3 regions of the Inquilinus sp. Marseille-Q2685 genome follow, and region 2 is predicted to be linked to each of the others. Evidence: riboswitches for the same ligand, from Rfam matches in the RefSeq annotation. Region 2 holds a riboswitch; each other region holds the start of a gene.
What was found. Region 2 has a riboswitch for S-adenosylmethionine ahead of metZ (O-succinylhomoserine sulfhydrylase). Riboswitches for the same ligand answer to the same signal wherever they lie in the genome.
Positions count from the first base shown of each region.

Region 1: it holds a riboswitch for S-adenosylmethionine, as region 2 does, so the genes downstream of both, metA (homoserine O-succinyltransferase) here and metZ (O-succinylhomoserine sulfhydrylase) in region 2, are expected to answer to the same signal.
Region 3: it holds a riboswitch for S-adenosylmethionine, as region 2 does, so the genes downstream of both, LG391_RS17095 (hypothetical protein) here and metZ (O-succinylhomoserine sulfhydrylase) in region 2, are expected to answer to the same signal.

Region 1 covers NZ_CAKAKL010000006.1:211,172-218,360, reverse strand. Annotated here, with positions in the region: gene LG391_RS24950 (Tat pathway signal sequence domain protein) at 1-278, opposite strand, end outside; gene LG391_RS24945 (cell wall hydrolase) at 497-2,128, shown strand; gene LG391_RS24940 (MFS transporter) at 2,266-3,558, shown strand; gene LG391_RS24935 (TAXI family TRAP transporter solute-binding subunit) at 3,570-4,619, shown strand; SAM-I-IV-variant riboswitch at 4,849-4,955, shown strand; gene metA (homoserine O-succinyltransferase) at 5,000-5,920, shown strand; gene LG391_RS24925 (glutathione S-transferase family protein) at 6,078-6,713, opposite strand; gene LG391_RS24920 (M17 family metallopeptidase) at 6,806-7,189, shown strand, end outside.
Region 2 covers NZ_CAKAKL010000005.1:323,722-330,910, reverse strand. Annotated here, with positions in the region: gene LG391_RS23705 (efflux RND transporter permease subunit) at 1-2,277, shown strand, start outside; gene LG391_RS23700 (SH3 domain-containing protein) at 2,317-2,721, opposite strand; gene metZ (O-succinylhomoserine sulfhydrylase) at 2,836-4,044, opposite strand; SAM riboswitch at 4,087-4,163, opposite strand; gene LG391_RS23690 (GNAT family N-acetyltransferase) at 4,235-4,708, opposite strand; gene LG391_RS23685 (ABC transporter permease) at 4,708-5,577, opposite strand; gene LG391_RS23680 (ABC transporter permease) at 5,574-6,524, opposite strand; gene LG391_RS23675 (ABC transporter substrate-binding protein) at 6,670-7,189, opposite strand, start outside.
Region 3 covers NZ_CAKAKL010000002.1:1,710,532-1,717,720, reverse strand. Annotated here, with positions in the region: gene LG391_RS17135 (tetratricopeptide repeat protein) at 1-503, shown strand, start outside; gene LG391_RS17130 (DUF6065 family protein) at 606-1,334, opposite strand; gene LG391_RS17125 (transporter substrate-binding domain-containing protein) at 1,433-2,206, shown strand; gene LG391_RS17120 (hypothetical protein) at 2,246-2,476, opposite strand; gene LG391_RS17115 (hypothetical protein) at 2,502-2,666, opposite strand; gene LG391_RS17110 (cold-shock protein) at 2,768-2,977, opposite strand; gene LG391_RS17105 (phosphotransferase family protein) at 3,192-3,950, opposite strand; gene coaA (type I pantothenate kinase) at 3,953-4,933, opposite strand; SAM-I-IV-variant riboswitch at 5,038-5,148, shown strand; gene LG391_RS17095 (hypothetical protein) at 5,193-5,468, shown strand; gene phaC (class I poly(R)-hydroxyalkanoic acid synthase) at 5,475-7,189, opposite strand, start outside.

The DNA of each region.
Region 1 (7,189 bases), on a different contig from region 2:
TCGACGATGATGCCCTTCGGGTCGAAGACCACGAGGTCGAGCTGCAGATTGCTGTAGCTCCGGTTGGTGCCGTTGTGCATGACCATGAACGCCCGGCAGCCGTTGTTGCCGGGCTCGAGCTTGTTCAGCTCGATGTCGATCCCCTCCTTCGGCGCCGACTCGGCGGCGGGCTTGTCCTGCGCCAGGGCCGGAAAGGTGGCAATCGCGATAAAAAAAGCGAAAAAACGTGCCGGGCGAACCCAGGCGAAACGGCGGATCTCAGCGGTTTTGCGGGACATATGGCCTTCCGTACGTCTGGACTCGCAGGGCGCGCCATGATACCCGCGCCCCCCGTGACCGCAATGAAATGCACTTGGGCGGTCGGTGTTCCCCGGTTTGCCGACACCATTCCGGGCCCCGACCGTCGGCGCAGAACGTTGCCCCGTCTCCCGGCGACGCCGGGCGGATTGCGCCCGGACGGGCTCCGCCCCGCGCGCCGACAAGGGGGGAGGCGGGCATGACGTCGAAGGGCCTCCTTCTTCTGTCGATCGCTCTGGTCGGGGCTGCGGCCCTCGGCGGCGCGATCGCGATCGATTCTGCGCGCCCGCCTTCGCCGCCCGTCGTCGCCGTCGATCTCGCCGGGATCGCGGTCGAGCCCGCGCATGTCGTCGACCCGGCGGACGCGGCCCGGCCGCAGCCGGTCATCGCCACGACGCGGCGCCTGGCCGAGATGTCTCCGGCCCCTGCCGCCGCGACGCCCGGCAATCCGCTGCAGATCCTGTTCGGCACCGCCTTCGCCGCGGTGCCGCGCATCACGGCGCCGCCGCAGCCCCCGCTCGACCCCTGGGCCGGCGCGCTGCAGGAGGTGACGCGTTCGGCTCCGGTGCCGCAGGAGGGCGAGCCGGTGCTGGTGCCGGTCGGACTGCCGGGCCCCGGGGCCGAGGCCGCGCGGCTCGACCCGCCGGCCCGCCTGGCCGACCCGCTGCCGCCGCCCGCCGGGTTGCCGGTGGCCACGCCGCCGGCGCAGGAAACCACCGAGCCGCCATTGGCCGCGGCCGAAGGCGTGGCGGACACGGCGCCGGTGGAACCCGTCGTCGCTCCGGCGGCCCGGTCCGGCGCCGCGACCCTGATCGACGTCGCACCGAACGAGGCGAAGCCCGTGGTCGTCGCCTCGCTGGGGCCGACCGACGGCCTCCTGGCCGAGACCGCGGCCGCGTCGCCGTTGTCGATCGCGCCGGTGGCCGCGGTGGCGCCCGCGACCGCCGACGCCGTCCCGCCCCAGCCGGCGCTGGCCACCCCATCCGGATCGGGACAGGCGGTGGTCGCGGCCGACGCCGTGGCTATCGTGCAACCCGCCGCGCCCGGGGCGGCACCGGTCTGGGCGCGGCCGCGCTCCTCGCTGCTGCGGGTCGACCGGCCCGAGCCGGAGGAGATCGAGCGGCTGGACACGGCATTGGCCCGCGCCGTGTCGCTGATCGAGCCTGCGGGCGCGCCCTGGCTGCGCGACGCCGAGGCCGATGGCAGCGGCCGCCGCCTGACCGGCTGCGGCCCGGGCGACCTGGCCTGCACCATCTTCGTCTCCGGCCGCGGCAGTGCGCTCGACCAGCCCTCGCCCTTGCTGCGGCAGCTGGGGACGGCGCCGATGAGCATCGGCGGCGTGCCCCTGCCGGCCGAGCCGGCGCAGGCGGAGCGCGCGCTGCGCTGCCTCGCCTTCACCGCCTACACCGAGGCGGGAAACCAGGGCACGCGCGGCATGGCGGCGGTGGGCTGGGTGGTGATGAACCGCATCGCCGTGGCCAACGACTTCGGCGATTCACCCTGCGAGGTCCTGGCAGACCCCGGCCAGTTCGAGCCGCTGTCGCGCCCGCGCTTCCGCGCCTTCGCCAAGGCGGTGCGGAGCGGCGCGATGCCGCAGTTCCCGCAGCCGCTCAGCGCCCAGGACGAGATCCTGCAGCGCACCGCGCGGCTCGTCGTCTGGCAGATGCTGGACGGCTATTTCGCCGACGACCCGACCGACGGCGCCCAGTATTTCCTGGCCCCCGCGGCGATGCGGGCGCTGGGCCGCGGCATGCCAGCCTGGACCAGCCGTTTCCGCCGCAGCGCCTCGATCGGCGATCACGTCTTCTACCGGCCGAAGCGGGGCGGCTGATCCAGCGCGGGAAGGGGTGGCCGGTCCGGCGTCCTGCACCACCTTATCTGCGGGCGGGGACCAGCGGGCCGCCTTGCCCTGAAATCGTCACGAATCTTCCCTGGTCCCGGCCCGTCGCCCGACCTAGAACGGACGTGATGGCCGCCACCGATTCCGCCTCTCCGCCGCCTTCCCTCGGCTCGGTCCTCCTGGCCGTGGCGCCGCTGCTGTTCAGCGCCGCCATCATGATCATGGGCAACGGCCTGTTCGGCACGCTGGTCGCGGTGCGGATGGATCTCGACGGCTTCGACGTCGGCACCATCGGCCTGGTGCTGGCCTTCTATTCCGGCGGCTTCGCCCTGGGCACGCTGATCTGCCCGCGGATCGTGCTGCTGGTCGGCCATATCCGAACCTTCGCCGCCTTCGCCGCGATCGCCTCCGCCGCCGCCCTGTTCCATGCGCTCTGGGTCGACCCGATCGTCTGGGCGGTGCTGCGCCTCGTCACCGGCATCAGCATGGCGGTGCTGTTCACGATCATCGAGAGCTGGCTGAACGCCCGTGCCTCGAACGCCGTGCGCGGCCGGGTGATGTCCTCCTACATGGCGGTGAACTACACCGCCTTCGGCCTGTCGCAGCCCTGGCTGACGGCGATGGACCCGGCCGGCTTCGCCCTATTCTCGGTGGTGGCGATGCTGGTGTCGCTGTCGCTGGTGCCGCTGTCGCTGACCCCGGTCGAGACGCCGCCGGTGATCAAGGTCAAGCGCTTCGGCCTGCGCGCCCTGATCGCGATCTCGCCGCTCGGCGTCGCCGGCTGCTTCTCCGTCGGGCTGATCAGCGCCGCCTTCTCCGGCATGGGGCCGGTCTACGCCCGCACCATCGATCCGTCGCCGGACTGGATCGCCGGCTTCATGATGACGGCGATCTTCGCCGGGTTCCTGCTGCAATACCCGGTCGGCCGGCTGTCCGACCGCTTCGACCGGCGCCAGGTGTTCCTCGGCATCACCGTCTCGCTGGCCCTGATCAGCGCGGCGTTGGCACTGTTCGGCGGGCTGTCGATGACGCTGCTGCTGGTGCTGCTCGCGGCCTTCGGCGGGCTGTCCTACACCATCTATCCGCTCAGCCTCAGCCACGCGAACGACTTCATGCGGCCGGAGCAGCTGGTGCCGGCCGCCGCCGGCCTGCTGCTGTGCTATGGCGTCGGCGCGGTGTTCGGGCCGATCGTGGCGTCGCGGGTGATGCAGCTGCTGGGCCCGTCCGGGCTGTTCGTCTGGACCGGCTCGGTCGCGGCGCTGCTGGCCCTGTTCACGATCTACCGCATGACCCGGCGCGCGGCGATGCCGAACGAGGAGCAGGGCAGCTTCGTCGCCGTGCCGACCACGACGCCGGTCGCGGCCGAGCTCGACCCGCGCGCGCCGGACGAGACGCCGCCGACCATGCGCGACGCCGCCTGAAGGGAACCGCCATGCTGACCCGCCGCCGCCTGCTGACCTCGGTGCTTCCCGCCGCCGGGATGGCCGCGGCGGGGCTCGGCGGGATGCGATCGGCGCGGGCGCAGGACCCGCTGTTCTTCCGGATCGGCACCGGCACCACCGGCGGCACCTACTTCCCGATCGGCGGCATCATCGCCGGCGCCATCTCCGGCCCCCCCGGCCTGCCCCCCTGCGGCAGCGCCGGCGGCAGCTGCGGGGTCTCCGGCCTGATCGCGGTGGCCCAGGCCAGCGCCGGGTCGATCGACAACATCCGGCGGATCCATGACGGCGAGTTCGATTCGGGCCTGGCCCAGGCTGACGTCGCCTTCGCCGCCTACACCGCCGAGGGGCCTTTCGCCGGCCAGCCGCCGGTGACCAGCCTGCGCGCCATCGCCCATCTCTTCTCCGAATTCGTCCATGTCGTGGTGCCGGCCGACAGCCCGGTGCAGTCGGTGGCGGATCTCAAGGGCAAGCGCGTCTCGGTCGGCGCCGAAGGCTCCGGCACGATCTACGACATCCGCCTGATCCTGGCCGCCTACGGCCTGAAGCAGACGGATGTGACCGAGATCTACGAGCGGCCGGAGCCGTCCGCGGACCTGCTGGCCGAAGGTGGGCTCGACGCCATGGTGATGACCGGCGGCCCGCCGCTCGGCGTGATCGCCGACTTGGCGCGGCGGCGGCCGATCCGGCTGCTGCCGGTCACAGGGCCGGAGGCGGAGGCCCTGATCGCCAAGGTGCCGTTCTTCACCCAGGAGCCGATCCCCGCAGGCCTGTATGACGGCGTCGCGGCGGAGGTGCCGGGCCTGTCGGTCGGGGCGATCTGGCTGGTGGCGGAACGGATCGCCGAGGCCACGGTCTACGAGATCACCCGCGCGCTGTGGCAGAAATCGACGCTGGACCTGTTGGCGGCGGGCCACCCGCGCGGCAAGGAGATCGCGCTCGAAGGGGCCACGCGGGGCCTCGGCGTGCCGCTTCATCCCGGCGCCGCCCGCTACTATGCCGAGCATGCGGTGCTCAGCCTGCCCGCCCGGGCGACGCCCTAGAGACCATTCGGGAATGCTGCTGGTGCGGCCGTCTGACGGCGGTTTCTCCGCTTCCGGTGCTCACGGACTTCACGTCCGCTGCGCTCCGGTTCTCGAAACCCCCGCCAGCCGACTCACACCAGCGCATTCCCAAACGGTCTCTGAACGATGCCTCTCAGCTAAGCCCGGCGGACCGGATGTCGATCCACATTCATCCAGTTGAAATGTGCCGGCCGACCCCGTAGAACTTGACGCACATCAGGAGTTGGGCACTGCCCGACGCCAACCTGCTTCCCCGAGCAAGGTGGCGCTCCCGAAAGGGAGGATGTGGTCGAACCGACAACCAAGCGGGTCATTCCACAATCGGTCCTGCCCACGACGCGTGGAAACCGACCGAAGCTATGCCGATCAAGATTCCGAACGACCTGCCCGCCCGGTCCGTCCTCGAAGCGGAAGGGGTCATGGTGATGCTCGAGGCGCAGGCGGTGCGGCAGGACATCCGGCCGATGCGGATCGGCCTGCTGAACCTGATGCCGAACAAGGTCAAGACCGAGACCCAGTTCGCCCGGCTGCTTGGCGCCTCGCCGCTGCAGGTCGAGCTGACGCTGGTCAAGATGACCAACCACGTCCCGCGCAACACGCCCAGCGACCACATCCTGTCCTTCTACCGCGACTGGGAGGATGTCCGGACAGAGAAGTTCGACGGCTTCATCGTCACCGGCGCGCCGGTCGAGACGATGCCGTTCGAGCAGGTGACCTACTGGGACGAGCTGCGCCGGGTCTTCGACTGGACGCAGACCAACGTCCATGGCTGCTTCAACATCTGCTGGGGGGCCCAGGCGGCGGTGCACCATTTCCACGGCGTGCCCAAGCACGCGCTGCCCCAGAAGAAGTTCGGCGTGTACCGCCACCGCATCGTCGAGCCGGCCTCGCCTTATCTCCGCGGCTTCTCGGACGACTTCACCATTCCGGTGTCGCGCTGGACCGAGACGCGGCGCGAGGACATCCCGGCCGAGAGCGGCATGAAGGTGCTGATGGAGTCGGACGATGCCGGCCTGTGCCTGCTGGACGACCCGGGGCGCCGGTCGCTGCACATGTTCAACCATGTCGAATACGACACCGACACGCTCGGCGACGAATATTTCCGGGACGTCGCCGCCGGCAAGCCGATCGCCCTGCCGCACGACTACTTCCCGGGGAACGACCCCGCTCGCCGCCCGCAGAACCGGTGGCGCAGCCACGCCCATCTGTTGTTCGGCAACTGGATCAACCAGCTGTACCAGACCACGCCCTACGAGATCGACGACATCGGCCGGGGCTGAGGCAGGGCCGCCTGGCGGTTTGTCGGCGTTCGTCCCTCATCGTCATTGCGAGGAGGCGAAGCCGACGAAGCAATCCAGGGGGTGCGTGCACCAGCCTCTGGATTGCTTCGCTGCGCTCGCAATGACGGTTGAAGGCGATCGGGAAGGGGCGGCGCTCTCAGAACATCAGCACCCAGGGCTCGGCCATCCCCGCCTCGACCCAGCGCCGCATCGCCGGCAGGTCCAGGATCGCGTCGGCATAGGTCCGGCAGGCGGGGTCGAGCGGCACCCGATAGCGGTCGAATCGCACCACCACCGGCGCATACATGCAGTCGGCCGCGCCGAAGGCGCCGAACAGGAAGGGGCCCTCGGCGCCAGCCGCCGCGCGGCACTGCCGCCAGATCGCGGTGATGCGGGCGATGTCGGCCCCGGTGGCGTCGCTGCGGGCCTTGCCCGGATCGACCGGCGCCAGGTCCATCGGCAGCTCGTTGCGCAGGGCCGTGAAGCCGCTGTGCATCTCGGCCGAGACCGACCGCGCCAGCGCCCGCCGCGCCGGGTCGCGCGGCCACAGGGCGAGATCCGGGAAGCGCTCGGCCAGGTATTCGAGGATCGCCAGGCTGTCCCACACCGTGGTGCCGCCGTCGATCAGCGCCGGCACCTTGCCGCTCGGCGAATGGCGCAGGATCGCCTCCTTCGACCCGTCACGGTACAGCGGGATCAGGACCTCCTCGAAGGCGACGCCGTGATGCGCCAGGGCCAGCCAGGGCCGCAGCGACCAGGAGGAATAGCGCTTGTTGCCGATGACGAGGCGCATGGCGGGTCCGCTCCGGCTGAGGGGTTGGCAAGGCAAACGGGCTGGAGCATGGTGTGCCGCCCCGAGTTCCCGAACGCAAGAAGGCCTGCGCCGTGCTGCCTCAACTGGTCGATGCCGCCGAGGGAGAGACCGTCTCTCTGATCCCGCTCAGCAAGGCCGCGTTGGACGGCTGGCGCGCCGCCGCGACGCCGGCGCAGCGGGCCTGGGCCGAGGCCAACGGCTTCGCCGCGGAATCGGGCCGCACCCTGGCGCTGCCGGGCGAAGGCGGGCGGGTCGACGCGATCCTGGTTGGCATCGACTCCGCGGCCGATGCCTGGGCTTTCGCCGGGCTGCCGACGTCCCTGCCGGCAGGCACCTATTCGCTGGATGATTCGGCCGAGCCGGCGACCGCCACCGCCGCCGCCTTCGGCTGGGCGCTCGGCGGCTATCACTACGGCCGCTACAAGGGGCCGGAGCGGGCCTCGGCCAAGCTGGTC
Region 2 (7,189 bases):
GCCGCCGCCGAGGGCGTGCGGGCGGAGATGGAGCGGCTGAAGGAGCGGTTCCCGGCGGGGGTCGACTACCGGATCACCTACGACACCACCGTCTTCGTCAGCGAGACGATCGGCGAGGTGATCCACACCCTGCTCGAGGCCTTCGTGCTGGTCGCGATCGTGGTGTTCGTGTTCCTCGGCAACCTGCGCGCCACGCTGATCCCGATCATCGCCGTGCCGGTGTCGCTGATCGGCACCTTCGCCGTGCTGCTGGCCTTCGGCTTCTCCGCCAACACCATCTCGATGTTCGCCATGATCCTGGCGATCGGCATCGTCGTCGATGACGCCATCGTCGTGGTCGAGAATGTCGAGCGGGTGATGGCCGAGACCGGGCTGCCGGCCCGGGAGGCGACCAAGCTGGCAATGCGCGAGATCACCGCGCCGATCATCGCCATCACCCTGGTGCTGCTGTCGGTGTTCGTGCCGGTCGGCTTCATTCCCGGCATCACGGGCGAGCTGTATTCGCAGTTCGCCGTCACCGTGTCGGTGGCGATGCTGATCTCGGCCCTGAACGCCCTGACGCTGAGCCCGGCCCTGTGCGGCGTCTTCCTGAAGCCGCACCAGCACGGCCACCGCCCCGGCCTGTACGGGCGGATCATGGGCCGGGTGTCCGGCGGCATCGACAAGGTGCGCGACGGCTATGCCTGGATCGTCGCCCGGCTGGTGCGGCTGGCGGTGCTGTCGATCGCGCTGGTGGCGGCCTTCGGCGGCCTGGCCTGGCTGGTCAACAGCGCCACCCCGACCGGCTTCCTGCCCGACGAGGACCAGGGGCTGTTCTTCGTCGAGATGAAGCTGCCGGCGGCCGCCGCGCTCAGCCGCACCACCCAGGTGACCGAGCAGGTCGAGGCGCTGGTGCGCGACATCCCCGGCGTCGCCGACATCACCGGCGTGGTCGGCCGCAGCTTCATCGACGGTCTGGCCGAGCCGAACGCCGCCTTCCTGGTGGTGGCGCTGAAGCCGTTCGACGAGCGGGTGAAGGAGGGGATCACGGTGTTCAACGTGATCCGCGAGGTCGCGATCCGCACCGCCGGGGTGCGGGACGCGCTGATCATTCCGCTGAACCTGCCGCCGATCATCGGCCTCGGCACTGCCGGCGGCTTCCAGTACCAGCTCGAGGACCTGGAGGGCAAAAGCCCGAACGAGCTGGCGGCGGTGGCCCAGGGGCTGGTGGTGGCCGCCAACCAGGCGCCGGGGCTGACCCAGGTCTTCACCTCCTACAACGCCAACACGCCGCAGATCTTCCTGAACCTGGACCGCGAGAAGGCGCAGAATCTGGGCGTCGCCGTCAGCGCCATCTTCAATGCGCTGCAGGCGACGCTGGGCGGCTTCTACATCAACGACTTCAACCTGTTCGGCCGCACCTGGCAGGTGATCGCCCAGGGCGAAGCGAACGACCGGCGCACGGTCGACGACATCTACCGGATCTATGTCCGGTCCTCGACCGGACAGATGGTGCCGATGCGGTCGCTGGTCGACGCGCAGCAGCAGCTCGGCCCGCTGTTCATCACCCGCTACAACAACTACCGCTCGGTCAGCATCCTCGGCAGCGCCGCGCCGGGCGTCAGCTCGGGCCAGTCGCTGGCGGCGATGACGCAGGTGTCGAACGCGACGCTGCCGGCCGGCTTCGGCTTCGAATGGACCGGCACCGCGCTGCAGGAGCTGGAGGCGGCGGGCCAGACCGGCTTCATCCTCGGCCTCGCGGTGCTGTTCGCCTATCTGTTCCTGGTGGCGCTGTACGAGAGCTGGTCGATCCCGATCGGCGTGCTGCTCTCGGTCATCGTCGGCATCGTCGGCGGCCTGGCGGCGCTGTGGATCGCCGGCCTGTCGAACGACGTCTACGCCCAGATCGGCATCGTCGTGCTGATCGCGCTGGCCAGCAAGAACGGCATCCTGATCGTCGAGTTCGCCAAGGCCAAGCGCGAGGAGGGCATGGCGATCGCCGACGCCGCGATCGAGGGCGCCAAGCTGCGCTTCCGGCCGGTGATGATGACCAGCTTCGCCTTCATCCTGGGCTTGGTGCCGCTGGTGACGGCCGCCGGCGCGGCCGCGGCCAGCCGGCGCGGCGTCGGCACCTCGGTGTTCGGCGGCATGATCGCGGCCTCGGCGATCGGCATCTTCCTGATCCCGATGCTGTACGTCACCCTGCAGCATGTCCGCGAATGGGTGCACGAGAAGCTGCTGGGCGGGTCGATCGCGCCGAAGCCGCGGGCCGAGGCGCCGAGCACGCCTGCCGAATGAAACGGGCGGCTCCGGTGGAGCCGCCCTTCTCTCTCGCCGCTAATGCACCCAGCGGCCGCGGTCGCGGTACCAGGGCCGGCCGCGGTAGTAGTTATCCCAGTACGGGCCGGCATCGAAGGTGATCACCGGCACGCCGATCACCGGCGCCGCCTCGACGATGATCCGGCGGCGATGCTGGACATCGGCCGCCAGGAACCGGCCGTCGGTCCAGCCGCGGTCGGGACCGACGCCGATGTCGCACCAGGCCCAGCCGTCGAGGCAGCCGAAGATCTGCACCGGCACGCCCGGCCGCAGCCGCGCGACCACCGGATAGTCGGCCCCCGGCCCGGCGCGCAGCCGGACCGAAGCGGTGGTGTAGCCCGGCGCGGCATCGGCCGCCGTCGCCGTCAGGGCCGTCATCGCCAGCCCGGCCATCGCGGCCAGGGCGAGCTTCCATCTCATCATGCGAACTCCAGGGACGAGAATCCCCCTTCGTCCGCCACAACGCGGCAGAACCGAATTCCGGTCGCCGGGATCGGGGGGCGCGGCGCCGTGCCTCACCCCGCGAGGGTTCCGCCGTCAGCCGGCCCGCTTCGCCGCGTCGAGGGCGCGGGACAGGTCGCGCTCCAGGTCCTCGATGCCCTCGAGGCCGACCGACAGCCGCACCAGCCCTTCGGTGATGCCCATGGCGGCGCGGTCCGCCGCCTCCATCGCCCGGTGGGTGGTGGTGGTCGGATGGGTGGCGAGCGACTTGGTGTCGCCGAGATTGTTCGAGATGTCGACCAGCCGCAGCGCATCGAGGAAGGCGAAGGCCGCCGCCTTGCTGCCGAGGTCGAAGGCGACCAGCGTGCCGCCGTTCTTCATCTGGCGCTTCGCCAGCTCGTGATGCGGGTGGCTCTTCAGCCAAGGGTAGCGCACCGACTTCGCCGCCGGATGCGCCTCGACCAGCTGCGCCAGGCGGTGGGCGCTGGAAACCTGGCGCTCGACCCTGAGGCCCAGCGTCTCCAGCCCCTTCACCAGCACCCAGGCGTTGAAGGGCGACAGGGCCGGGCCGGTGTGCCGGTAATAGGGCAGGAAGTCGTCGGTCAGGAACTTCCTGTCGGCCAGCACCGCGCCGCCCAGCACCCGGCCCTGGCCGTCGATGTGCTTGGTGGCGGAGTAGATCACCACATCGGCGCCGAGCTCCAGCGGCTTCTGGCCCAGGGGCGTGGCGAAGACGTTGTCGATGAACACCTTGGCGCCGGCGGCATGGGCGATCTTCGCCACAGCGGCGACGTCGACCAGGTCCAGTGTCGGGTTGGCCGGCGTCTCCAGGAACACGGCCCGGGTGTTCGGCCGCATCGCCGCCTCCCAGGCCGCGAGGTCGCCGCCGTCGACGAAGGTGGTGGTGATGCCGTAGCGCGGCAGGATGGTGCCGAGGATGACGAAGCAGGAGCCGAACAGCGCCCGGCTGGCCACGACGTGGTCGCCGCCGCGCAGATGGCAGAACAGCGCGGTGAACACGCCCGACATGCCGCTGGCGGTGACGTGGCAGCCCTCGGCCCCTTCCAGCAGGGCCAGGCGCTGCTCCAGCACCTCCAGCGTCGGGTTGCCGTAGCGGGAATAGACGAAGCCCGGTTCGTCGCCGGTGAAGCGCGCCTCGGCCGCCGCGGCGCTGTCATAGACGAACCCCGAGGTCAGGAAGATCGCCTCGGAGGTCTCGCCATAGGGCGTTCGTCGGGTGCCGCCGCGGATCAGCGCGGTCTCGGGGCCGAATTCGTCTTCGCTGGGGGCTTCGTATCGATCCATCTCACCGACTCCTCGATCCGACCGGGAGGCGGTGCGTGCGGGACCTGCGCGCATCCGACCTTTTAGCGGAGATTAACGTGGCCGCAAGCCGGTCGGCTCAAATCACCACGGGGCCGCTGTCAGGAGCGGCGGCCCCAAGACTTATCGGCAAAACGGCAATCGGGCAATGCGTTTCGGGCAACGCTGCCTTTCATCCTTCGGCCAGGGCGTAGAGCACGAAGGGCAGCTCGAGCCCCTCATAGAGCCGGCGGTAGGAGCGGCACAGTCGGAAGCCGCGGGATTCGTAGAAGCGGCGGGCGAGCCGGTTGTGGGCGAAGCTCTCCAGCGTGCGGCAGCCGCGCGCCACGGCGTCGGCCAGGAGGGCGGTGCCGGCCGACCGGCCCTGCGCCGCCGGGTCGACGAACAGCATGTCGAGATGCGACCCGGTCATCAGCGAGAAGCCGAGCTGCGCGTCATGGGCATCGACGGCGACGCGCAGGTCCGGCAGCCGGGCGGCGAAGCGGCGGGCGAAATCCTCCGGCCGCTTGCGGTCCAGGACCGCGGCCGGGAGGATGTGCTCGAAGGCGGCGCGGGTGCTGCGCCAGGCCACATCCGCCAGAGCCGGCAGATCCGCCGCCACCGGCGGCCGGACCGTCACCGCCTCCATCGTCTTCGCCTCAGCCATCATCCACTACCCCGCAGCCTGGGATCGAGCGCATCGCGCAGCCCGTCGCCGAGCAGGTTGAAGCCGAAAGACGCCAACAGGATGGCAAGGCCGGAGAAGATCGAATCCCAGGGCGACAGCAGCAGATAGCCGCGCGCCTCGGCCAGCATGCGGCCGAGCGACGGCGTCGGCGGCTGGGTGCCGAGGCCGAGGAAGGACAGCGACGCTTCGACCAGGATGGCGGTGGACAGCGACAGGCTGGCCTGGACCAGGATGACGCTGGCGAGGTTGGGCAGCACATGGCGCCACAGCACCCGCCCCTCGCCCGCCCCGATGGCGCGGGCGCCCAGCACATACTGGCTGCCGGCGACCACCAGAGCCGGGCCGCGCAGGAGGCGGGCGAAGACCGGGATGTAGACGACGCCGATCGCCAGCGCCGTGGTCGTCGCCCCCGGCCCCAGCATGGCGACGATGCCGATCGCCAGCAGGATGATCGGGAAGGCGAACAGGATGTCCATCAGCCGCATGCCGGCGCGGTCGAGCCAGCCGCCGCGCAGCGCCGCGGCCACGCCCAGGGTGCCGCCGACCAGGAGCGCCAGCAGCACCGCGCTGGCCGAGGCGGCGAGCGAGGCGCGATAGCCGTAGAGGATGCGCGACAGCACGTCCCGGCCGAACTGGTCGGTGCCGAGCCACGCCGCGACGCTGGGGCCCTTCATTCGCCGGATGACATGCTGGGCCAGCGGGTCGTCCGGCGCGATCCAGGGCGCCAGCAGCGCCGCCCCGACCTGCAGCAGCACCAGCGCCCCGCCGATCCAGACCAGCGGGTGGCGCGGCGCCGCGATGCGGCGGCGCGAGGGCGGCGCCAGGGTCTCGGGCAGCAGTGCCGTCATCTGAGGCCGATCCGCGGGTCGAGCGCGGCGTAGAGCATGTCGGTGACGAAGTTCACCAGCACGAATCCGGCGGTGACCAGCAGGATCGCCGCCTGGATCAGCGGGTAGTTCCGCTCCGCGATCGCGCCCAGCATCAGCCGGCCGAGCCCCGGCAGGGCGAAGACCTGCTCGACCACGATGGCGCCGCCGAACAGATAGCCGGCGGAGATGCCGAGCGCGGTGACGAAGGGGATCATGGCGTTGCGGAAGGCGTGGTGGAACACCACCGACCGCTCGCTGACGCCCTTGGCCCGGGCGGTGCGGATGTAGTCCTGCCCCAGCGCGTCGAGCATGGCGGAGCGGACGATGCGCGACAGCGAGGCCAGCACCGGCACGGCCAGCGCGATGGTCGGCAGCAGCATCCGCTGCAGGTTGCCGACGGGATCCTCGGCCAGCGGCACGAAGCCGATCGCCGGGAAGGCCGGGAACACGCCGTGGAACAGGTAGATCAGCAGCGCGCCGAGCCAGAAGGAGGGCACGGTGACGCCGGCGATGGTGACCACCCGCACCAGATAGTCGCGCGCCGAGTTGCGGAAATAGGCCATCAGGCAGCCGGCCGGCACCGCCAGCGCCACCGAGACGGCGAGCGCCAAAAGCGTCACCTCGATGGTGACGCCGATCCGGGCCGCGATCTCCTCCAGAACCGGCCGGCCGGTCCACAGGCTGGTGCCGAGATCGCCGGTCAGCAGCCCGCCGAGCCAGGCGAGATACTGCGTCACCAGCGGCTGGTCGAGGCCGAGGCGCTGGCGCAGCGCCGCGATCCGGTCGGGCGTCACCTCGCTGTTGGCGCCGAGCATGATCTGCACCGCATCGCCCGGGATCAGCCGGATCATCAGGAAGGCGACGACCGAGACCCCGAACAGCACCACCAGCAGGTCGAGCAGCCGCCCGGTCAGGAAGCGGACCATGACGCCTCACCGGGACGATAGCTCGGTCCCGCCGCAACCCCTTTTCTGTCATGCCCGGGCTTGACCCGGGCATCCAGAGACTGTCGACATCCTCTGGATTGCCGGGTCAAGCCCGGCAATGACAAGAAAGGATAGGCTGGAATCATCACTTCTCCAGCGCCGTCTGGCGCAGCGAGCGGGTGGAGCGGTTGCCGGTGATCTCGTATCCGGTCACGCCGTCGCGCACCGCGGTGAAGAGCTGGCCGAAGGCCAGATGCGCGATCGGCCCGTCGCAGGCCAGGCGCTTCTGCAGGTCGGCGTAGATCGCCTTGCGCTTCGCCGGATCCAGCGTCGTCCGCCCCTCGTCCAGCAGGCGGTCGACCTCGGCGTCCGAATACTTAAAGACGTTGGTCGAGCCGCCGGTGCGGAAGGTGCGAAACATGTAGCCGTCCGGATCCGCGACGCCGCCGTTGATCGAGGCGAAGAGTTGGAAGTTGGAGTTGCGCCAGTCCTGGATGAAGGTGCCCTGCTCCTGCACGTTCAGCGCCACCTCGAAGCCGGCGGCGTTGAGCTGCGCCTGCACCACCTGGGCGACGTCGACCACCAGCTGGTTCGAGCCCAGCACCTTCAGTTCGGCCTTCAGCGGCAGGGCCACGCCGGCCTCGGCCAGGAGCGTCTTCGCCTTC
Region 3 (7,189 bases), on a different contig from region 2:
GCGGCCGCTGGGCCGAGTTGGCCGACACCTGGGCGCCGATGGCCGAGGACGGCTACTACGCCTTCAACGACATGCACGCGATGATGGCCTTCGTCGCCACCGGTCGCGACGCCGATGCCGACCGGCTGCTGGCGGCGCAGGCCCGCAGCGTGGCGGCCGGCGGCACCAACGCGGCGATGACGGCGGAGGTCGGCCTGCCGGTGTGCCGGGCGCTGCGCGCCTTCGGCGCCGGCGACTACGGCATGGTGGTCGAGCTGCTGGCGCCGGTGCGGGCGGTGGCGCACCGCTTCGGCGGCAGCCACGCCCAGCGCGACGTGCTGAGCCTGACCCTGGTCGAGGCCGCGCTGCGCGGCGGGCAGGCGGATCTCGCCCGATCCCTGGCGGCGGAGCGCACCGAGGCCAAGCCCGGCAGCCCCTTCAACTGGCGCCTGTCTGCCCGTGCCCTGCGGCTGGCGGGGGACGAGGCGGGGGCTGCGGCGGCGGAGCAGAGAGCCGGCGCGTAGGTTGGGTTCGCTGCGGCGAACCCAACATCCCGCAGCCCGAGCCATAGTTGGGTTCGCGGGCGCGAACCCAACCTAAGAAGCTTGCAATGACGGACGGGAAGCTCATTCCTCCCGGAACGGCTTCAATCTCAGCTTGGTCTGGTGCTGCGGGGCGGGCGTCCCGTTAGTGTCCAGGCCACGGTAGTAGCCCTTCTGCCACTTCGCCTCATTGGCCTCGGTGCCGGGCACGGCGAGGTCGGCCAGGAAATCGGCACGGCCCCGGTGGAAGGCCCAGTAGCGGGCTTCGAGCAGCGGGTCGTCGGCCAGCGGGCGGAACTCCGGCTCCACCGCCTCGACCGCGTCCCGTGCCAGCGGGAAGAACAGGCAGAAGGGCTCGCCGGCCGCGAACTCGACCAGGTGGTTCGGCCGGGTGAAGCGCCAGTTCATCGTGAAGCCGTAGGGCGACCAGTCGGTCTCGACCACGCCGGTCAGGGGGGCGATGCCGTCCTTCGGCGCGTTGGTTGGGCCGGAGACCCAGAGGTTGAAGCCCGGCTCGGTGCGCAGCAGCAGGGGCACGTGGAAGGTCAGGATGCCGCTGCCGAAATGCCCGACCGCCGGGGCCGGGCCATCACCTTCGGCCTCGACCCGCACCGATTCCGGCGCCGTGCCGCCGTCCCACCAGACCCGGATCGGGCTCGGGCACAGGATCTCCCAGCCATGGGCGTTGGCGATGTTGAGCGGCAGGCAGCGATAGGCGAAGCCCTCCGGCGTCGCCGACATCCAGTCGCGCGTGGCCGGGGCCGGCCGGATCTCGGGATGCGGCCCGCCGATGGTGTAGGCGATCAGCTTCATGGCGAGGATGGTAGCGGCGGCCGGCCGCGGCGACGACCCTGTTGGTAGCGTCCCAATTGTCCGACTAAGATCCTCGCCGACTCAAACCGGGAGGAACCATGCGCCTGCTCGCCGCCGCTCTGCTGCTCGTCCTGCCTGCCGCCGCCGCGACCGCGGCGGACCGCGTCGACACGCTCGACGCCGTGGCCAAGGCCGGGGTGCTGAAGGTCTGCACAACCGGCGACTACAAGCCCTTCACCTATCTCGACCCGGCCAAGGGCGAGTACGAGGGCATCGACATCGACATGGCCCGTGACCTGGCCGCGGCGCTCGGGGTGAAGGCGGAGTTCGTCAAGACCAGCTGGAAGACGCTGATGGCGGACTTCACCGGCGGCGCCTGCGACATGGCGATGGGCGGCATCAGCGTGACCTTGCAGCGCCAGAAGCAGGCCTTCTTCAGCATCCCGATCGATGTCGACGGCAAGACGCCGATCACCAGATGCGAGAATGTCGAGAAGTTCCAGACGGTGGAGCAGATCGATCAGCCCGGCGTCACCGTGATCGAGCCGCCGGGAGGTACCAACGAGGCCTTCGTGCGCGAGAAGATCAAGGCGGCGACGATCACCATCTTCCCGGACAACACCAAGATCTTCGACGAGATCCTGGCCGGCCGGGCCGATGTGATGATCACCGACGCCAGCGAGTCCCGGCTGCAGCAGAAGCTGCGCCCCGGCCTGTGCGCCGTGCATCCCGACCAGCCCTTCACCTTCGCCGAGAAGGCCTATCTGCTGCCGCGCGGCGACGTGGTGTTCAAGGCCTTCGTCGACCAGTGGCTGCATCTGCGCCTGCACGACGGCAGCCACGCGAAGTTCAGCGCGGCGTGGATGGGGTAGGGGAGAGAGGCGGCGGCCCCGGGCCGCCGCGCCGACCGGCTATTGGCCGCGCAGCCGGGTCATGGTCTTGATCGGGCCGCGGGGATTGCCGGACATCTCGGCGATCTTGCGGTCCTGGGCCTCGATGAAGGCGCGTGCCGGGGCGTCGCCGTCCAGCCCGTCGGCCTCGGAGCGGGGAACCTTGCGGTTCGAGCTCAGCGTTCCGTCCTGGTAGACGATGTTGAACAGCACGAAGCCGCTGTCGTTGGGTTGCTTCTTGGTCCGGGCCATGTCGGCACTCCGGTGACGGGTCGGGTCAGGACGGCTCGGTCTCGTCGTCCCGGGGTGGCGCGTCGCTCTCCTGGGCGGCCTTGCGGCGCGCGGTCTCTTCCTCGCGCTTCTGCAGTTTCTCCTGCTTCTTCTGTTCCTTGGCGCGGTTTCGCTCGCTGCGCTGCTGATTGTAGTTCGGCTTGAACGGCATGGCGGCCTCCTTCTGACGCGATGCGTCCGCATCGCTGCTTGTCACAAGAAAAGGAGCGCCCGACGGCGCGGGCGCTCCTGATCCGCTCCACGACCGAAGGCTCAGACGGCCTTCAGGTTCTCCGCCGAGGTCTTGCCGCGCTTCGGGTCGCGCTGCTCCTCGTAGGAGATCTGCTGGCCTTCGTTCAGGCCGCGCAGCCCGGCGCGTTCGACGGCGGAGATGTGGACGAAGACGTCCGGGCCGCCGTTCTCCGGCTGAATGAAGCCGAAGCCCTTGGTGCTGTTGAACCACTTCACGGTGCCGATCGGCATCGCTTTTCCTCCAGTTGAGGGGTGGCGCCGCGCGGAACTGCGCGACGCATCAAACGGAAAGGGGAAAGGCGAGGGATCCGCGGCCGCGAGGGCATGGCAGGCCGGCCGTCCAAACCAGAATGACCCCCTAAACATGGGGGAATACAGGCGCAATGGCAAGGTCGACGCGGAATCGGCTCGGACATGCTGGGCCGGCACAGCCGGATCCGGGGGGTCAGGGCGGCGATCCGGATGCGGCCATCGTCATCAGCCCGTCAACCTCCTCCTGCACGTCCTCGGCCAGGCGGGCGGCGGCGACGAAGGGCAGCCAGGCGAAGATCCGGTCCCGGCTTTCGCCCGCAGCCGCGGCGTAGGCATCGATATAGGCGGCGGCCAGGTCCGGCGCCACGGGCCGGATCAGCACGTAGGAGCGGCAGACATCGGCGGCGGGATCGCCGGCGCAGGCGTCCAGCCAGTCGACCACCATCTCCCGCCCCGGCGGCCCCAGGATGTTCCAGGGGTGGAAGTCGCCGTGGCACAGGCGGTCGCCCTCCGGCAGCGCGGCCAAGCCGTCCAGCAGCCGGCGCCGCAGCACCTCGTCCGGCATCCCGGCACGGCCGATATTCGCCGCCAGCCGCGCCTTCAGGCTGCCGAGATGCGTTCCCGGCCGGCCGTGGATCGCGATCTGCAGCCGGGCCATCCGCTCCAGGCAGGCCGGCACCTGGTCGGGCCGGCGGTGCATCGTGTCGGCAAGGGACGGGCCGTCGGCGCGGGTCATCGCGATGCCCCACCGGCCCTCGATCTGCCCCACGCCCCGGACCGACGGCGCGGGCAGCCCGAGCGTCTCGACCAGCGCCAGGATCGACGCCTCGCGGAACGCCGCCCGCTTCGGCGCGGCCGCCGTCGTCCGATACAACTTGACCACCAGGTCGCCGGCGTCGAAGACCTCGGCCTCCTTGCCCGATCCGATCAGCGGTCCGAGCGGCAGGTCCATGGTCACATCCGGCGCAGGGCGACGGCGTCGACCGAATGGTCGGCGGCCTTGTGCAGCACCAGCCGGGCGCGTTGCCGGGTCGGCAGGATGTTCTCGCGCAGGTTCACCCCATTGATCTGGTCCCAGATCTCGCGGGCGGCGCGGCGGGCCTCGGCCTCCGGCAGGTCGCGCTGGTGATGGAAATAGGAGGACGGGTCGCGGAACGCGGTGCGCTGCAGCAGCAGGCGGCGCTCGACGAACCAGCGGGCGATGTCCTCCTCCGCGGCATCGACATAGACCGAGAAGTCGAAGAAATCGGAGGTGACGACCGAGGCCCCGGCCGGGGCCTGCAGCACGTTCAGCCCCTCGAAGATCAGGATGTCCGGCCGGCGGACCACCTGCTTCTCGCCGGGCAGGATGTCGTAGGCGAGGTGGGAATAGACCGGCGCCTCGACCTCCGGCCGGCCGGACTTCACCGCGGCCAGGAAGCCGATCATCCGGCGCAGGTCGTAGCTCTCGGGGAAGCCCTTGCGGCGCATCAGCCCGCGCTCCTCCAGCACCGATTTCGGCCAGAGGAAGCCGTCGGTGGTCACGAGCTCGACCCGCGGGTGGTCGGGCCAGCGCGACAGCAAGAGGCGCAGCAGCCGCGCGAAGGTGCTCTTACCCACGGCGACGCTGCCGGCAATTCCGATGATGTAGGGCGGTGGCGGGCCGGGCCGGCCGAGGAAGGCGTCCTGCACCCCGTCGAGCCTGCGGGCGGCGGCGACGTGCAGGTTCAGCAGGCGCGACAGGGGCAGCAGGATGTCGGCGACATCGGCCTGCGACACCGGCTCGTTCAGCCCGCGCAGTTCGGCCAGTTCGGCCTCGGACAGCGCCATCGGCGTCGAGGCCCGGAGCGCCGCCCATTCGGCCCGGGTGAAGCGGTCATAGGCCTGGGGCCGCGCCGCGAACAGATCGGGCACGGGCCGGGCAGGGATGGGCCGGGCAGGGGAGGGATCGGGCATCGCAGGCTCCCGCTGGAGGACGGGATCAGGGTCCGACGATCCGGGGGCTGCAGGCAAGGGGGCGCCATCCCTCTTGCGCCGGACCGCGCGGCGCGCTAAATCCGGCCTCGCATCCAGAGTTGGGCTGACGCCCACGCCAACCTGCCTTCCCGGGCAAGGTGGTGGCCTCTCGCAAGAGGGGCGATGCGGCCGGACCGGCAACCAAACGGGTCGAACGCCGCGCGTCAGCCCTCCTCGCAACCGCGAAGGAGGGTTTTTCATGTCCGCATCCGCTTCCGCCGCGATTCCGCTCGCTGGCCCCGGCGACACCATCGAGCGGCTCGACGAGCGGCCCTGTCCCGGCCCGCGCGACCCGCACCGGCGGGAGATCCTCTACGCCGTGGTGCATCGCGGCGCCGGGCTGTGGACCCATCTCTACCGCGTCGTCCTGACCGCCGCGCTGCGGCCGGAGATCCATCTCGACCGGGTGCTGGAGGGCGACCGCCTGGCCGAGCTGCGGCGGGTTCATGCGCCGGCGGCGAGCCTGGCGGCGTGAGGCTCCTTACGTCGCACGAACATACCGTCCCGGCGCGTCCTCGATCGGGGTCAGCTTGCCGTCACCGGGATGCCGGGCCGGGACCTGGCCGCCAGCGTGGCGAGAGATCCATTTCTGCCATTCCGGCCACCAGGAGCCTTCGACCTGCTTCGCCCCCTTGAGCCAGGATTCGGGGCTCGCCGGCGTCCGGGTGTTGACCCAGTGGCAGTACTTCTTCGCCGCCGGCGGGTTGACCACACCGGCGATGTGGCCGGAGGCGCTGAGGCAGAAGCGCACGGGGCCGCCGAACAGCTGGGTCGCGGCGTAGGTCGACGCCCAGGGCGCGATATGGTCGTCGCGGGTCGACAGCATGAAGCTCGGCGTCTTGATCGTGGTCAGGTCGATCGGCACCCCGGCCAGGGTGATGCCGCCCGGCTGCACCAGCCGGTTCTCCTGATACATGTTGCGCAGGTAGAAGCTGTGCATCGCGGCCGGCATCCGGGTCGCGTCGCTGTTCCAGTACAGCAGGTCGAAGGGGAAGGGGTCCTTGCCCAGGAGATAGTTGCTGACGACGAAGGACCAGATGAGGTCGTTGGCACGCAGGAGGTTGAAGGTCGTCGCCATGGCCGAGCCTTCGAGATAGCCCTTGCCGGACATCTTCGCCTCGATCGTCCGCAGCTGCTCCTCGTCGACGAAGATGCCGAGCTCGCCCGGATCGGTGAAGTCGGTCAGCGTGGTCAGATAGGTCGCGCTCCTGATCCGGTCGTCCTCGCCCTTGGCCGTCATCCAGGCCAGGGTGCTGGCCAAGAGCGTGCCGCCCAGGCAGTAGCCGACGGCGTTGACCTCGCGCTCGCCGGTCGCCTGCTCGATCGCGCCCAGCGCCGCCAGCGGGCCCTCCAGCATGTAGTCGGCGAAATTCTTGCCCGCGAGCCGCGCGTCCGGGTTGACCCAGGAGATCACGAAGACGGTGTGGCCCTGCTCCACCGTCCAGCGGATCAGGCTGTTCTGCGGCTTCAGGTCGAGGATGTAGTACTTGTTGATCCAGGGTGGGATGATGAGGAGGGGCCGCCGCGCCACCGTCTCGGTGGCCGGGTCGTACTGGATCAGCTGCATCAGATCGGTCTCGAACACCACCTTGCCGGGGGTGACGGCGATGTTGCGGCCGATCTCGAAGGCGGTGCGGTCGGTCATGCTGATGGCCAGCTGGCCCTGGCCGCGCTCCAGGTCGGCCAGCATGTTCTCGAGGCCGCGGACCAGGTTCTCGCCGCGCGATTCCAGCGTGCTGCGCAATACCTCCGGATTGGTGGCGACGAAGTTGGACGGCGCCATCGCGTCGATGAACTGCCGGGTGTAGAAATCGACCTTCTTCGCGGTCTTGGCGTCCAGCCCTTCGACCTGGCGGACCGAACCCTGCAGCCAGCGGGCGGTCAGCAGGTAGGACTGCTTGATGAAGTCGAACACCGCGACCTCGCTCCAGGCCGGGTCCTTGAAGCGCTTGTCGCTCTTCTCCGCCGTCACCACCGGCTCCGCCTCCTGGCCCAGCAGGCGCTGGGCGGTGCGGCTCCACAGCGTGGCATAGTCCTGCCACAGCGACATCTGGGCCTGCATCAGCCGGGTCGGGTCGGCCATCAGCCGCTGGGTCATGGCCAGGAAGGCCGAGCCGATGTTGAGCGGGTCCAGCTCCGGCGTCTCGGCGCGGCCCTGCTTCTCCAGGAAGGCGGTGACCAGCCGGGCGCTGCGCT